Regions from separate parts of the Terrabacter sp. P2_E3 genome, predicted to be linked through region 4. Evidence: predicted binding sites of a transcription regulator. Region 4 holds the regulator's gene; each other region holds the start of a gene.
The links. The regulator LexA, encoded in region 4, represses DNA repair genes until DNA is damaged. The targets are predictions, from matches to a motif close to TCGAACANNTGTTCGA.

Region 1 (3,850 bases), on a different contig from region 4:
GACCACGCGGATGTCGGCATGGTCGAGCGGCTTGAGGCTCGCGGTCCAGTCGATCTCCGCGTGCCGGACGAGGGCGAGCCGGTGCTCGTCGGCGAAGCGGTAGGGCCCGTAGCCGAGGTGGTCGAGGAAGGCCATCTTCGCGTCCTCGCACCACGTCAGGTAGTGGGAGTTGAAGACGACGCCGGCGAGATCGATCTCGGAGAACTTCACGGCCACGGGATAGCTGAACGACATGACCCCATCGTCTCGTGACGTGCGCACCCCTTCGTCGCCAGGTCGGCAGACGGCCAGCTGCGAGACACAAAATGGACGCTGCGAGCCTTCGCGACCGTCGAGATCCCAGGGGCCACGAGTCCACCTCAGGCAGCGTCGAGCCTGACGTCTGCTGGGTGCGTCACATGGGAGCGTCCGGTCGGCGAGCTCCACGTGCATGTGCCGTCGGCTTCCGACGTCAGCGTCCAGCCGGCGTGGTGCTTGAAACCGTGGTGGGTCCGGCACAGGCAGACGAGGTTGTCCTCGGTGGTCGGGCCGTCGGGGAAGCGCACGACATGATCGAGGTCGCACCGGCGCGCGGCGACACCGCACCCCGGGAACCGACACGTGCGGTCGCGGTCCCGAACGCGTTGTGCCAGAGCAGCGTTGGGCCGGTAGATCGCGGGGTCGCGGGCGACCGTGACGCCGGTCAACGCGTCGGCCCGGGTCACGCGCAGCGCGACGTCAGGGTCGGACAGCACCTCTGCCAGCACGTCCGAGAGCATCCAGCCGAACCGCGGATGCCGGACGCCGAGCCGCGGTCGTCGCCATCGTCTGCCAACACGTTGATCGGGGCTCGTCGTCACCTTGGCTGACCTGGTGTCGGCCACCGCAAGCGCTGAATCGTGCGCGTGCCACGCCCCGACAGCGGACAGGTCCTCGTTGAAGCCGACGCGCGACCCGGGCTCGCACCCGAACAGCTCGGACCCGAAGAGCTCGGACCCGATCGCATGCTCCGGCGCGAGCCGGGGACCGGTGATGTACGCCAGATCGCCGGCGCCGGCACCGGCATCTGGGGCTGCATCGGCGTCAGCGCGAGCACCGGCCTCGGCATCCGGGGCTGCGTCGGCGTCTGCGAACGCGTTGGGGGCAGGTGGCTGGGCCTGCCGACCAGACGGGGCGCCCGGCCACACGTCCACCGGCAGGGCGGAGGGAACGGCCCCGGCGTCGTATGGACCTCGGAGGGCAACGCTCCACTGGTCGTCCGTCGAGGGACCGGTGAAGGTGGGCACGACCAGCTCGACGGTGGTGGACACCTGGGCGCTCCCGAGCAGCAGGTCGAGGAAGGCGTCCGCCCGCGCCTGGTCGATCGACCGGGCCGGGTCGGCACACACGTACTCGTGGGCCAGCTCATCGACGGCGCCCCAGGCCTGCATCGAGTCCCCCGCCGGCAGCGACGCCTTCCACCACGTCGTGCCCGGGTCGAGTCCCGGCTCCACCCGCACGAAGCGGTCACGCAGACCGTGCTCCGCCCGACGATGAACGGCGTCCGGGTCGATCGCCATGGCGGCACGCTCGCACTGGCGTCGCAGCCGGGCGGGCGTCAGCGACTCCACCCCGGTCTCCATCACGACGGCATCGAAGGCCGGGCGAGCATCAACCGCGACAAGTCCCGCTCGGTCCGCCACGACGCCCGTCTGCCGCTGGGTGAGCCGCCCGCCGAGTGCGGCTGCCAAGGTGCGTGGGAGGTCCTCGACGAGGCAGAGCGCGTCGGCGACCCGCGACTCGGCGCCGCGCGGCGTCGAGCACAGGACGGGCGCGACGCTGGAGGCCACGATCTTCACCGACGAGGGCCGCCACTCCGAGCCGTCACCCCATTCACCGTCCAGATCGGCGAAGTCGAGCTCCTCGCGGCGAACGCAGGCCGCGAGCGCGAGGTCCTGAACGGCGCCGAGGACGTTCATCGCGCGCTGCGCGACAGCAAGGACCGCCTCAGCGCTCGCCGTGTCGAGACTGCGCAGGCGCTCTGGCACCACACGTGCCACGACTGCCGCCTGGGCCACCGGTGGCAGCGCGTCGAAGACGTCAGCGGGGATCTGTGTCAGGAACGACAGCACGCCACCCGCAGCGACCTCGCTGCTCTCGCCGGCGCTCCCCATCTCCATGTTCGAACACTAGTACGATCCACCGAGAGTGCCCTCTGCCCGGACTGACCACCCACGTGAGAGTGAGTGCGCGGTCCCGACCGGTCAGGCTGATGTGCCGCCTATAGTGTCCACGCGCGGCCAGGGGGCTGCCGCCGGCCGGCCCGCTGCCGCTTGACTCACCGGAGACAGCGTTGGGTGCACGGATGCGGGGCCCGTTGGCCTGCCTCATGGCGTTGGTGGTCAGTGTGGCCACCTTGTTCACGACGACGGCGATCGCCTCGGCAGCCCCGGCGCTTCCCGAGCCCCCGTGGGGACTGAGCTCGTCGGTCGGCGTCGATGGTGTGATGCTGAACTGGTACCGAGGCTCCACCCAGACGGGCGGCGTGCCGACGACGTACGTCGTCCACCGGCGCGGCCCCGGCTATGACGCCGACTGGGTGGTGCCCACGGCCACGACGTCGACCATGTGGAGCTACGCCGACCGCAGTGCCCCCGTCGACGTCGAGGTCACCTACATGGTCACGGCCCGCAACTCGGCCGGGGACAGCGCCGAGTCAGCTCCGGTCACTGCTCGGGTCCCCGTGTGGGCGGGACCGTATGACCCGAACCGCGTGTCTCTGACACTGGTGTGGGACGAGGCCGCCGGCGGCGACGACACACAGCGCTCGACGGTGGTGGCGACCGCCTCGAGCACGCCGGCCCTGACACAGGGCTGGGACAACGGCATCTCGTTCTCCGCGGGATCCTGGCGTCAGGCACTGGTGCTCCCTGCTGACGTCGCCGATGGCACGTACACCGTCGGGGACGCGGAGGGCATGCTGAAGATGCGGGCCATGTCCGGTGACTTCTGCGGGAGCGGCGCGGGAGGCGCGGCGCCTGGCGGAACCGCGACGGTGTCGCGGGCGGCGCGTTCCGTGGACGGCCTCTACGCCTCCATCAGCGTGGATGCGAGTCTCGACTGCGGAAACGGACACCGGCTGCGCGCTGAGCTGCGCTGGCACACGCCGGAAGCCACCCACGCGCTGGCCACTTCTGCACTGACCGTGGTGACGGCCGCCCCGGGCGACTCGACCACGACACCGGTGACGGTCACGAACACCGGCACTGAGCCCCTGTCGCTGGGCGCAGCTCGGATCGTGGACTCGGCGATGTCCACGTCAGCCCCGCTGACCGTGTCCGGCTCCACCTGCGAGGGCCTGACCCTTTCGTCTGAATCTGAGTGCACGGTCACCGTCAGCTATGCGGCGGGACCCGCGGCTTCGGTGGAGGGCAACGGCGTCCTTGTCATGTCGAGCGACGTCGGCGAGTGGGAGCTGGGGACGGTCGTGGGCCAGCAGCCATCCACCTACTCAGGACCCCAGGCGGTGGCCGGATCGGCATCGCCCGGGCGGCTGGACCTCTCCTGGACGGCCCCGACGACGCTGAGCCAGAGTCTGATCAGGGGATGGCGCATCGAGGACCTCGGAAGCGGCACCCCTCTGGCCCTGCAGACGGTGCCGGGCGGCACCACCGGTCGCACCACGATCTCCTCGCTCGTGACCGGAGCCCACGCGCTACGCGTCGTGCTGCTCACCACGGACGGGCGTCAGGTGGCGTCCGAGCCGGTCCCGCTGACGGTGGCGTCGCGGTGGCTCCTCGTCACGACGGCGAACGGGATTCGCGCCTACGACGCTGATGGCGGCGTCACCAACGGCGGCATGCTGGGCAGTGGGCGGAGTTCAACGGACGGT
Region 2 (3,850 bases), on a different contig from region 4:
GGTGCGCATGGCGCAGCTCGCGGGGCAGCCGATGCCGACGGCGGTCACCGACCGTCTCGAGCGGCACGGCGACGACGCCGCCGGGGTCCGGGCCGAGGGCATGGCGATCGCCACGGAGTCGTCGCGCCGCCTGCTCGACGAGGGTGCTCCCGGGATCCACTTCATCACGATGAACCGGTCGTCGGCGACGCTCGAGGTCTTCGGCAACCTCTGACCGGCGCGGAGACTCGGAGGACGAGGGGCCCACCGGCGACAGGTGCGGCCAGCCCGACGACACGAGGACGACCGGCCCCCAGGGAAGGGCCGGCCGTCCGGTGCGTGGACCGGGTCGGTCAGGTGGTGCTCGACGGGGTGGCGGTGCCGTTGGGGGAGGCCGGGGCCTCGCCCTGCTGGCCCGACTGGCCCTGGGGGCCGTCGCCGTCGTGGTCACCGCCACGGCCGCCGGGTCCGCCCGACCCGCCAGGTCCGCCCTCCTGGACGGCCGTCACGGCGAAGGACGCGTCGACCTGCACCGTGATGTGGGTGCCGTCGGTGCGCACCATGTGCGCCTCGTAGACGCCGTCCGAGTCGGTCTCGACGCGCTCGATCGTCGCGGTCGGCTCCTTGGCCTTGGCGGCCGCCGTCACCTTGGCGGCGACGTCGCCAGTGAGCAGCGTCTCGTCGGAGCGCATCGGCTTGCTCGGGTCGGTGTTGCCGTTGGTGTTGCCGTTGGCCTGGGGGCCCTCGCCGAGCTGGCCGTAGCTGGTGGCGGTGCCGGTGGCACCCGTCTCGTCCGCGCTCGCGAGGGCGGCCCCGCCGAGCGCGAGCGCCGACGCGGCCACGATGCCGGCGCCTGCCAGCGCGATGGTCTTGTTCTTCATGCGTTCCACTCCTTCGATGGGCTGGCCTCGTGCCAGCTGTGTCCACCGTCGGCAACAGCCCTGTGTCCCCACCCTCGTCAGGGTGGGGAGGTCCTGTGAGAGGTCTGCGGACCTGTGGGGGCCCAGGTCCGGGGGTGGCCGGCGCTCACCGGGCCGGGCGGTCAGGTCTCCTGGTCGAAGGGTCGCTCGAGACGCTCGTCGGCCCGGGCCGACGGCGGCGGTGGCGCAGCGGTCCCGCGGCGCTCCCGGCGCTCCCGGCGCTCCCGGCGCTCCCGGCGCTCGGAGGGCACGGCGATGCCGACGCGTTCGCCCCACGCGTCGTAGCGGCGCTTGTAGCGGCGGATGCGTGCGGCCAGCTTGTAGACGAGGAACGCGCCGAGCACGAGGAAGAGCAGGGCGATGGCCGCGGCCCACCACGGGTGCGCGATGGCGAGGGCGGTGACGCCCGTGACGGTCACGTCCTCGGTGGTGCTGACGAGGACGTTGCTCGCCGGCTCGGGGGAGGTGTTGACGGCAGCGCGCAGCCCGGCCTTGATCCCGTGCGAGATGAGGGCCGTGACACCACCGGTCGCCGCGCCCACGGCGGCGTCGAGGCTCGCCGTGTCGTGGCCGATGAGGTAGCCGATCGTCGCCCCCACGGCCGGTCTGACGACGGTGTGCACGGAGTCCCAGGCGGAGTCGACGTAGGGGATCTTGTCGGCGAGCATCTCGACGACGAAGAGGACGCCCGCCCCGATGAGCACGTCGGTGCGAGCCAGGGCGTTCGGGATCTGGCTCAGGTTGAAGATCTTGTCGGCCAGCCCGAGGACGAGCACGACGGCGTACGCGTTGATGCCGCTGCCCCACCCGGTGGTGAAGGCCATGGGGATGAGCTCGGCGCCCACGACACCCCTTCGGTCGTGCGCCGGTCGCGGTGCGCCGGTGCGGCTGTGGCCCGACCGGTCGGCCGAGCCCAGGTCCAACGTCCCTGACGCTCCCGTATTCCCGGGGGTGGCGCAACGGGGCGCGCTGCAGGCGGCGGGAGGGGGCAGCGGAACGGGCCCGATCCGTGAGCGGACAGGACCCCTGCGCCCCTCCGTTCGCGGACCGAACCCGCGCCATCACTCTGTCGCCGGGGACGCCGCACGGACCTGAGCACGGGTACTCAGATCGGTCCGGAGCGGGGCGAAACGGACGCGTGCGGAGAGGTCGGCTGCGGCGGCCCGGGATCGCGTGGACGTGACGCGCGGACCGTCTTGACAGGCTGTCGGCGCCAGGGGTTAGGCTTCGAGTATCGAACAGGTGTTCGAACGTCGTCTCTTCGGGTGAGGTGCCCGGGAGGTGAGGTCCGAGCCGGTGTCCGAGCCAGTCAGTTGTCAGTCAGTTGTCAGTTCAAGTCGTCGGTTGGTGTCGGACCGCTCGTGTGGGGCGCGGGTGGTCTGGGTCGTGATGTCCGGCCTCGACGTGTCCGAGGGAGACGTGTCGTGGTGCGCAGGTTCAGTGATGCCGTGCAGGTGAGAGTGCGCGAGCGGGAGCAGCAGGAGCAGTCCGTCGTGGGCCGCTCCGGTGGTCCGGTCGGAAGGTCGACCCGTCCGCCCGGGTCCTCGAGGTCCTCACGGGACTCCGGGTCGTCGGGACCCTCGGGTTCCGAGGCCGGGTCCCTCGAGGCGCCGCCAGAGGCGTTCATCTGGCGCGGGCGCCTCTACGTCGTCCGTGGCGTCCTCGCCCAGTGGCGCGAGCGGCGGGCCTGGTGGCACGACGCGCTCGAGGCCGACGAGGCGCAGGTCCGTCCCGGCGAGACGCTCGTCGCCGCGGCGAGCGAGCAGCACGTCTGGCGCGTCGAGGCGAGCCCGGGATGGTCGTTCACGCCCGGGGTCTACGACCTCGCCCACGACGAGTCCCCGCGCGGCGACCACTGGTCGCTCGTCCGGGTCGCCGACTGAGCCCATGAGACGAGAGAGGAGAGGAACCACCATGACCACCGCCCACGACCTGCGCCGCCCACCCATCTCGGTCGCCGTGCTCGACCTGCTCGAGCGGGGCCGGACCACCCTCGAGACCGCGTGCCGCACGAGCGACGCGTCCGAGCGCTATCGCGACGCCCACCTCGGAGCCCTGCGCGCCGCCGCGGCCCTCGTCGCAGCCCGCACCGTGCCGTCGCCACGTTCGCGACCGCGCAGCGTGTGGCAGGTGCTGCCCGGGGTGGCCCCGGAGCTGGGGGAGTGGGCCGCCTTCTTCGCCGCCTGCTCGGCGCACCGGTCGGTCATCGACCGCGGCGGTCACATCAGCGCACGCGAGTCCGACGACCTGCTGCGCCAGGCCGAGATGTTCCTCGAGATCGTCCAGGACCTCCTCGGTGTCCCTGCGACGATCCCGCTGCCGCAGTCGATCACCCCGGTCTCGAGGAGCCGGGCGAGCGGGTGACGACCGGCATGACCACCACCATCACCAGCGGCCGCACGAGCAGCGCGGCCGGCAGCACCGAGAGCTTCGTGCACCTGCACGTCGCGTCCGGCTACTCCATGCGCTACGGCACGGCCAAGCCGCACCAGCTCGTCGAGCGTGCCGCGGCGTTCGGGCAGCCGGCGCTCGCCCTGACCGACCGCGACGGGCTCTACGGCGCCGTGAAGTTCGTCCGCTCCTGCATGGAGCACGACGTCGCGCCGGTCCTCGGCGTCGATCTCGCCCTCGGCCCCGAGCACCCCGAGCGCCAGCGCAGCCGTCCCGTGCGCACCCCGGTCCGTGGCGGCGCCCTCGTCGACCCGCGGCTCCCGCGGGTCACGGTGCTGGCCCGGGGCAGCAGCACCGGCCTCGCCCCGGGTGCCGGGTGGGCGGCGCTCTGTCGCCTCGTCACGGCGACCCACCTGCACGGCGAGCGCGGCAACCCGGTCACGTCCGCGGCCCTCGTCGCCGAGCACGCGCGCCTGCTGCCCGCCCCGCCCGTCCCGTCCGCAGCGGAGGACGACCGGCCCGGCCGGCCCGAGGGCCGGGGTCGATCGGATGGACGAGGC
Region 3 (3,850 bases), on a different contig from region 4:
CAAGGAGAACTACCTCGGCAAGACCGACTCGACCTTCACCCTGAACTTCTCGACGGGGTCGGCGATGGTCCTGGCGCAGTACTACAACCTCGTGCGCTACGGACGTGAGGGCTACACCTACATCATGCGCAACATGCAGGCGAATGCTCGGATGCTCGGCGACAAGCTCGAGGCGATGGGCCGCTTCGAGCTGATCGGCCGGGAGGAGGAGCAGCTCCCGCTCGTCGCCTTCATGCTGTCCGGTGACCACGGGTACGACGAGTTCGACATCGCCTGGCAGCTGTCTGCCGAGCGCGGTTGGATGGTGCCCGCCTACACGCTGCCGCCCGACGCCCAGGACGTCACCATCATGCGCGCGCTGGTCAAGGAGACGATGAGCCGCGAGCACGTCGACACCCTGGCCCGCGACATCGAGGATGCCTGCACGACGCTGGCGGCGAAGGGTGCGGCACACGAGTCGGAGCGAGCCAAGATGGTCAGCGGCCCGGGCCACTGAACGACTGCTGCGCCCTCGACCGTCCTCGGTTCTGGCCTACTCGGCAGAGGCGAGCCACGCCCGCCACGCGGCATACCCCCCGATGACGTCGGTGGCGCGGTGGATGCCGAGGTCCTGGAGCGCGGCGGCCGCCAGGCTGGAGGTGTAGCCCTCCTGGCAGAGGACGATCACCTCGAGGTCGTGGCTCGCGACCGGCAGCGACGCGTCGCTCGATGGGTCGAGACGCCACTCGAGGACGTTGCGCTCGATCACCGTCACGAAGGGCAGCTCACCCTCGGCCGCACGCTGGGCGGCAGGGCGGATGTCGACGACGAGCGCGCCGTCCGCACGTGCCGTCTCCGCCTGTTCGGGCGTGAGCCGGTGGAGGCGACCGCGAGCCTCGGCGAGGACCTCGTCGATGGTGCGGGGTCGGGACATGGTCAGGCCTCTCGGGACGGGCAGTGGCAGGTCGGCCAGCCTTGCGCTGGGGGCACGTCCACCGTGCCACACGGCGGGCGTCGACGCGTGTGCGACCTGACGCCTGACACCCGTCCGTGGTGGCGGGATGTGGGGGACATCTGACCGGAAAACCGGCGGCGCTCTGTCGGTGTCGACGCCTACGGTCGTCGAGTGACCGTGGACTCCCGCACTGCATCCCAGGCCCCGCCCAGCGCTCGCCGTGCGAGGTGGCTCGTCCTGGCTGCCGTGGCCGTGACGCTCCTCCTCTGGGCGTCCGCGTTCGTCGCGATCCGCCACCTCGGCCGAGACGTGCCGCCGGGCGCACTGTCGCTCGGGCGGCTGCTCGTCGCGTCGGTCGCCCTCGGGGTCCTCGTCTTCCGACGGCCGCGGACCTGGCCGGCCCGCCGCGACTGGCCCCTGCTGCTGCTCTGCGGCGTCGGCTGGTTCGGCATCTACAACCTCGCCCTCAACGAGGCCGAGCGGCGCATCGACGCCGGCACCTCCGCGCTCATCGTGCAGATCGGGCCGATCATCGTCGCGCTCCTCGCCACGGTCTTCCTCGGCGAGAAGATGACGCGTTGGCTGCTCATCGGCATGGCCGTCGGCTTCGCGGGTGTCGTCGTCATCGCGCGCGGCTTCTCCTCCGGTGACTCCGGCGACATGGTGGGCGTGTGGCTCGCCGTCCTGGCTGCGGTGACGTATGCCGTGGGCGTCCTCGCGCAGAAGCCGCTCCTCGGGCGGTTGCCGGGTCCCGAGGTCACCTGGCTCGCCTGCATCATCGGCGCCGTCGTGTGCCTGCCGTGGAGCGGCGAGCTCGTCACCGTGGTGCGTGACAGCGACCCGAGCACCTTGTGGTGGATCGCCTACCTCGGCATCTTCCCGACCGCCATCGCCTTCTCGACGTGGGCCTACGTGCTGGCGCGCAGCGATGCCGGCACGCTGACCCTCACGACGTTCCTCGTGCCGTTCATCGCGACACTCATCGCCTGGGCGCTGCTCTCCGAGGTGCCGCCGCCCCTGACCTTCGTCGGCGGGGCGTTGTGCATCGCCGGTGTCCTGCTCACGCGGCGCAAGCCACGAGTGGCTCCGACCGCGGAGGAGTGAGTGCGCTCCGATCCCTTTGCGACGCAACGGGATCGGTGGACTCACAGTGTGGACAGACCTTCACAATCTATCGAACATGTGTTCCAATAGAGGGGTCGGCGACCCGGGTGGGAGGAGTGAGTTCGTGCCATTCCTCGACACCGGGCGTCCGGCGCCCGACGCGACTGACGGTGGCAGCAGCCTCGACCCCCGCGTGGTCTGGCTGGTCGGTCAGGCGAAGGCCCGCGCCGATCGGGCGCAGGAGCGCAGCTCGTCCCTCACGTTGGCCGACGAGGCCGACGAGGTGCTCACGCAGATCGAGCGCCTCGAGGTCCAGAAGGCTCGCCTCGAGGGTCGTCTCGTCGACGCGTATGCCGCGCTGCACTCCGTCGAGGAGCAGCAGCTCGCCCGGTGGACGACGAGCTCGCCCGTGCCGATCACGGCCGACCAGGTCGCCGCGCAGGAGATCGCCTGGGCGACCGGGGTGGGCGCGACCGAGGTCGCCCGTCGGCTCGAGCTCGCGACAGCACCCCGGCGTCATCGGGTGCTGCGTGAGCGGCTGCGGGCCGGTGCTGTCAGTCTCCAGCGAGCCCTGCGCGTCGTCGTCGAGACGCGGGCGCTCGCCGACGACGTCCTCCCCGACCTCGAGGCCACGGTGCTCGCGCCGGCTCCGGACGGCGCGGTCGCCTCTCAACGCCTCTTCACCACGCGGTTGCAGCGGTGCGTCCGCTCGGCCGACTCCCGTGCCGCCGAGGAGCGCCGCCGGTCCTCTCGTCTGCGTCGCACGGCGTACGGCCGCCTCGTCGAGGACGGTATGGGGACGTTCACGGTCGTCGCGCCGGCCGAGCGGGTCGTCGGTGTGCTCGACCGGGTCGATGCCCTGGCTCGGGCCGCCCGCGCGGGTGGCGACGACCGCAGCCTCGACCAGCTGCGCAGCGACCTGCTCTGCGACCTCGCCCTCTTCGGCGTCGTCCCGTCCGGCATCGGCGGACCCGCCGGCGCCGGTGCCGGTGGCGGTCTCGGTGGCGGTCTCGATGAAGAGCTCTCGTGTGCGGGCCTGCTGTCCGACGCGGCGCCTGCGGCCGTCCGCATCGTCGTCCCGTTCGAGGTCGCCGTCGGGATGTCCGACGCTGCGTGCGAGCTGCCCGGCCACGGCTGGGTCACCGCCGCCCACGCTCGCCAGATCATGACCGCACCGGGATCGGTGTGGCAGCGCCTCGCCGTCGACGTCGACACCGGCCGCGCCCTCGAGCTCTCCACCGACTGCTACCGCCCGACCGCCGCGATGGTCGAGCACGTGCGGGCCGTCGACGGCGTCTGCCGGGCACCCGGGTGCCAGGTGCCGGCCGACCGGTGCGACCTCGACCACGTCGTCCCGTGGCCGGCCGGCCCCACCCACGTCTCCAACTTCGAGTCCCTGAGCCGGGGCTGCCACAACGGCAAGACCGCCGGAGTCTGGCAGGTCGAGCGGGTCGACGACGACGGTATCTCCTGGTCCTCGCTCGCCGGTCGCGACTACATCACCTACCCCAAGGACTGGCGAGAAGCCCTCCGCGACCCGGGCTCGGGTCCACCGCCTCGATCCCCTTCAGCAGGAGCCGAGACTGCCGACGATCCACCACCCTTCTGACCGCTGGGCCGGCTGGTGTGCGGCTTCGGCGGCGCCAATGGCGGCGGGTGGGCCTAGCGTGGTCGGATGACGCTCCCGACGGACAGTCATGTGCACAGCGAGTGGTCGTGGGACGCCGCGCACGGGTCGATGGACCGCACGTGCGCGCGGGCGCTCGAGCTGGGACTGCCGGCCGTCGCGTTCACCGAGCACGTCGACCACAC
Region 4 (3,850 bases):
GCCGCGCCCGACCAGCGCGGCGCGGCGGAGCGACGCCACAGCACGAGCTCCGCGAGTCCGAGGACCCGGAGGCGATGCTCCTCGAGGCGCCGGCCCACCTCGAGCAGGGACTGCGGTCGGCAGGCCCGGACGTCGGCGACGGTCATGGTCAGCGGAGCACCGGCACCCGCCACATCAGGTCTCATGGGGTGCCGCCGGACGACGACGACCGCAGGGCCTGCCGGGACGCCTGCTCGACGGCGTCGTAGGTGTCGGCGGCCGTGGCGAGGCAGCGGCCCAGCTCGCGCAGCTCCCAGCGGGTCCCGGCCAGCCGCGCCTCCCACGCCGCAGCGACCTGGCCGAGCCCGCCGGCGACACGACCACCGGGGATCGCCCCACCGAGTGGCCGCAGCTCGTCGCCGATCCTCAGCCGCTGCACCCGCGCGAGCACCTCGCCGACCGAGGCGGCGTCGTCGCGCAGCGCGTCGGTGTCCACGTCGTAGCGCATCCCCTGCTCCCTTCCGAGGACAGCCACGCTAGGCAAGGCGTCCGAGGACTCGAGCCCGTCATCCACAGGGGTCGGGAACGGCAGGTGCGGGCACAGCAGGACGCCGCACCCCCGTCAGGGGTGCGGCGTCCGGGGCAGGAACGGCGGGGTCGAAGCGCCGCTACCGCCAGCCGCTGAAGGTGGAGCCAACGCGGCGGATCGGAAGGGCCGGGACGGGCGCAGCCGGACACACGGCATACGTCCCCGGCCGGCCCAGGAGGCCCCGGTTCAGCGACCCGGGACGACGAGCTGCTGGCCGGCGTGGATCGAGGTGGTGCTGAGCGCGTTGGCGATCTGCAGCTCGACGACACCCTCGGCCGCGGTCAGCTCAGGCAGCTCGCGGGCGGCGATGCCCGACAGGGTCTGGCCGGACCGGACCGTGATCGTGCGCGGCTCGCCCGTGGCCGACGCGAGCTGACCGGCGAGTCCGACGCCGAGGAGGGAGACGACGCCCGCGACGAGGAGCGTCACGACGAGGCGACCGAAACGCGTCAGGCGCATCGGCGGCCTCGCGGCACGCACCGCACGAGCGGCCTCCGGCCCGGTGGGGACGAGGACGAGACGGGGCCGACCGGTCGGCTGCGACCGCGCGGGCTCCTCGGTGTGCGGCTGACGAACGGCCTCGAGGACGATGGCGCTCATGGTGACCTCCCCTTGCTCCTGATCTGGCGAACACGTGTTCGATAGAACGTCTGTACGAGTTGTAGCACGTATGTTCGATGAAGTCGAGACACGCATCGAACAGGTGTTTGGCAACTGTGTTCGAACTGCGTAGTCTTTCCTCACACCACAGACCTCACCAGCCACCACTGACACTGGCCGCACACCCAGCGTCACGACGCGGACTGACGAGCCGACGAAGGGGACACCATGGGCGTGACCGAGCTTCCCGATCGCGAGACCGGCGACGGTCTCACCGTCCGCCAGCGGCGGGTGCTCGAGGTCATCCGCAACTCCGTCGACCGGCGCGGCTACCCGCCGAGCATGCGCGAGATCGGCGACGCCGTCGGCCTCGCCAGCCCGTCGAGCGTCTCCCACCAGCTCAATGCCCTGGTCGCCAAGGGCTACCTGCGCCGCGACCCCAACCGGCCGCGGGCCCTCGAGGTCGTCTCGCCCGATGCGAAGGCCGAGGAGCTCGGCTACCGCGGCGGTGACCCGACCGGGCCACGTCCGCGGGGCGACCACTACGACACCGAGACCGACTCGGGCGACGCCCGCCCCGAGGCGTCCTACGTCCCGGTGCTCGGCCAGATCGCGGCGGGCGTGCCGATCACGGCCGAGGAGGTCGTCGAGGACGTCTTCCCGCTGCCGCGGCAGCTCGTCGGCGAGGGTGACCTCTTCCTGCTCAAGGTCAACGGCGACTCGATGGTCGAGGCCGCGATCTGCGACGGTGACTGGGTCGTCGTGCGCCAGCAGCAGCACGCCGAGAACGGCGACGTCGTGGCCGCGATGCTCGACAACGAGGCGACGGTCAAGACGTTCAAGCGCACCGACGGGCACGTGTGGCTCATGCCGCACAACCCCGACTTCTCGCCCATCGACGGCGACCACGCGACGATCCTCGGCAAGGTCACGGCGGTCCTGCGCCGGCTCTGACGTCGCCCCGCTCCCCCACCCGACGACGTACGCCGTCGGCGCCCTCCGCGCCGGCGGCATCGTCGCGTCCGGGAGGCGTATCGGACGCGACGGCGCGAGACTCTGACTCGTGAGTCCTGCGAAGGAGACCGCCATGGCACCCGGCCGCACCCGCGACGTCGTCTTCACCTACCGCTACCTGCGCGGCGCGATGATCGCCCTGCTCCTCATGCTGCTCCTCTCGGTCGGCTACCAGTGGTGGTGGGAGACCGACCACTCGTGCTGGCTCGGCTCGATCAGCGCGTACTACTACACGCCGGCGCGGACCGTCTTCGTCGGCTCGCTGTGCGCGCTCGGGGCCAGCCTCATCGCCTACAAGGGGCACTCGCCCGAGGAGGACGTGCTGCTCAACTTCTCGGGCTTCATGGCCTTCGTCGTCGCCATGGTCCCGACGGTGCCGGACGGGCGGTGCGGGCCGAACGCGTACACCCAGACCCCGGCCGAGATCGCCGCGGCCGTGCGCAACAACATCTGGTCCCTCGTCGTCGTCGCCGTCCTCGCGGCCCTCGTGGCCGCCTGGCTCAAGCGCGGCGCGATGACGCGCGATCCGTCCGACCGGCCCACGGTGCGCTCGGCGGTCGTCTCGGCCGTCTGCGGTCTGGTGCTGCTCGCGGAGCTCACCCTCTTCCTCGTGCTGCGCGACCGGTTCATCGCACTGAGCCACGGCATCGCCGCGGGCACCATGGTGGCCGGGGTGATCGCCGTCATGGTCTTCAGCGCGCTGCGCGCCGAGGAGCGCCACCAGGGCGCCGCCGGTGGCACCGGCGCGAGCGGAACGGTCTACAAGCGCATCTACATCGCGATCGCGGTCGCCCTGGCCGTCGCCCTGGGGGCGACGGTGCTGGCGGCCCTGACGGTGCGCGGCTTCGACCACCTGATCCTCATCGCCGAGGTCATCATCATCGTGCTCTTCGCCGCCTACTGGGGCGTGCAGACCAAGGAGCTGTGGGACCTGCGCGAGGCCGATGGCGCCGAGGCACGTTCGGCTCGGTCCGTGGCTGAATAGCCTTCAGGACAGCGGCGGCTCGTCACCGAGAGCACCGAGCCACCACGTGCCGGCGTCGCCGTGCTCGACCGCCTCCTCCGGCGTCAGGGTCGCGGTGACCCGGAGCCACGACTCGGCGCGCCCGAGCCGCCCGAGCCGCAGCGCGGACGGCAGGGCCGAGCGCAGTGCAGCGACCGGGACGACGTCGCCCCAGACCTCGAGCGCGGCGTCCGCCACCCGCCTCAGCCGACGGTCGTCCGGGGTGGCGCCGAAGCGGTGGAGCAGCACGTTGAGCGGGACGAAGAGCGCGGACAGCGGGTGCGCGAGCACGGCATCACCGAAGTCGAAGAAGCGCATCCCGTGCGCCGTCGCGAAGACGTTGCTGGCGTGGAGGTCGTTGTGCACGAGGCTCTCCCGCAGGCCGAGACCCCCCACGTCGTCGGCCCACGCCGTGACCGCCGGCAGCAGCGCACGCAACCGGTGCGCGACGTCGTCGGCCATGCGGCGCGGGTCGTCCGGGGCCAGGGCCGTCAGGGACGCGACCCTCGCCTCGACGTAGGCCGCCGACTCGGCCGGAGGCAGGGCCGTGATGCCCGCGCCGAGGAGGTCCGCCTCGTGACCGACGAGCTCGCGCTGGAGGTGCATCGCCTCGGCGGCGATCCGGCACCAGGCGTCGACGTCGTCGTCCGCGACCGTCAGGGCGA

Region 1: AC1DW8_RS14505 (HNH endonuclease signature motif containing protein) is a predicted target of LexA. The motif match lies at 2,141-2,156, and genes of this name have one in related genera.
Region 2: AC1DW8_RS14320 (DUF6504 family protein) is a predicted target of LexA. The motif match lies at 2,134-2,149, and genes of this name have one in related genera.
Region 3: AC1DW8_RS04020 (HNH endonuclease signature motif containing protein) is a predicted target of LexA. The motif match lies at 2,109-2,124, and genes of this name have one in related genera.

The regions. Positions count from the first base shown of each region.
Region 1 covers NZ_JBFUEN010000009.1:440,525-444,374, reverse strand. Annotated here, with positions in the region: gene AC1DW8_RS14510 (acyl-CoA thioesterase) at 1-234, opposite strand, end outside; gene AC1DW8_RS14505 (HNH endonuclease signature motif containing protein) at 360-2,138, opposite strand; gene AC1DW8_RS14500 (hypothetical protein) at 2,366-3,850, shown strand, end outside.
Region 2 covers NZ_JBFUEN010000009.1:397,368-401,217, forward strand. Annotated here, with positions in the region: gene AC1DW8_RS14305 (methylenetetrahydrofolate reductase) at 1-214, shown strand, start outside; gene AC1DW8_RS14310 (hypothetical protein) at 333-860, opposite strand; gene AC1DW8_RS14315 (DUF4126 domain-containing protein) at 1,022-1,744, opposite strand; gene AC1DW8_RS14320 (DUF6504 family protein) at 2,324-2,782, shown strand; gene AC1DW8_RS14325 (SAV_6107 family HEPN domain-containing protein) at 2,814-3,263, shown strand; gene AC1DW8_RS14330 (DNA polymerase III subunit alpha) at 3,272-3,850, shown strand, end outside.
Region 3 covers NZ_JBFUEN010000003.1:165,057-168,906, forward strand. Annotated here, with positions in the region: gene gad (glutamate decarboxylase) at 1-496, shown strand, start outside; gene AC1DW8_RS04010 (rhodanese-like domain-containing protein) at 533-913, opposite strand; gene AC1DW8_RS04015 (DMT family transporter) at 1,106-2,038, shown strand; gene AC1DW8_RS04020 (HNH endonuclease signature motif containing protein) at 2,163-3,647, shown strand; gene AC1DW8_RS04025 (PHP domain-containing protein) at 3,714-3,850, shown strand, end outside.
Region 4 covers NZ_JBFUEN010000023.1:41,858-45,707, forward strand. Annotated here, with positions in the region: gene AC1DW8_RS21965 (alpha/beta hydrolase) at 1-146, opposite strand, end outside; gene AC1DW8_RS21970 (hypothetical protein) at 182-487, opposite strand; gene AC1DW8_RS21975 (LysM peptidoglycan-binding domain-containing protein) at 755-1,168, opposite strand; gene lexA (transcriptional repressor LexA) at 1,397-2,122, shown strand; gene AC1DW8_RS21985 (hypothetical protein) at 2,256-3,167, shown strand; gene AC1DW8_RS21990 (phosphotransferase) at 3,171-3,850, opposite strand, start outside.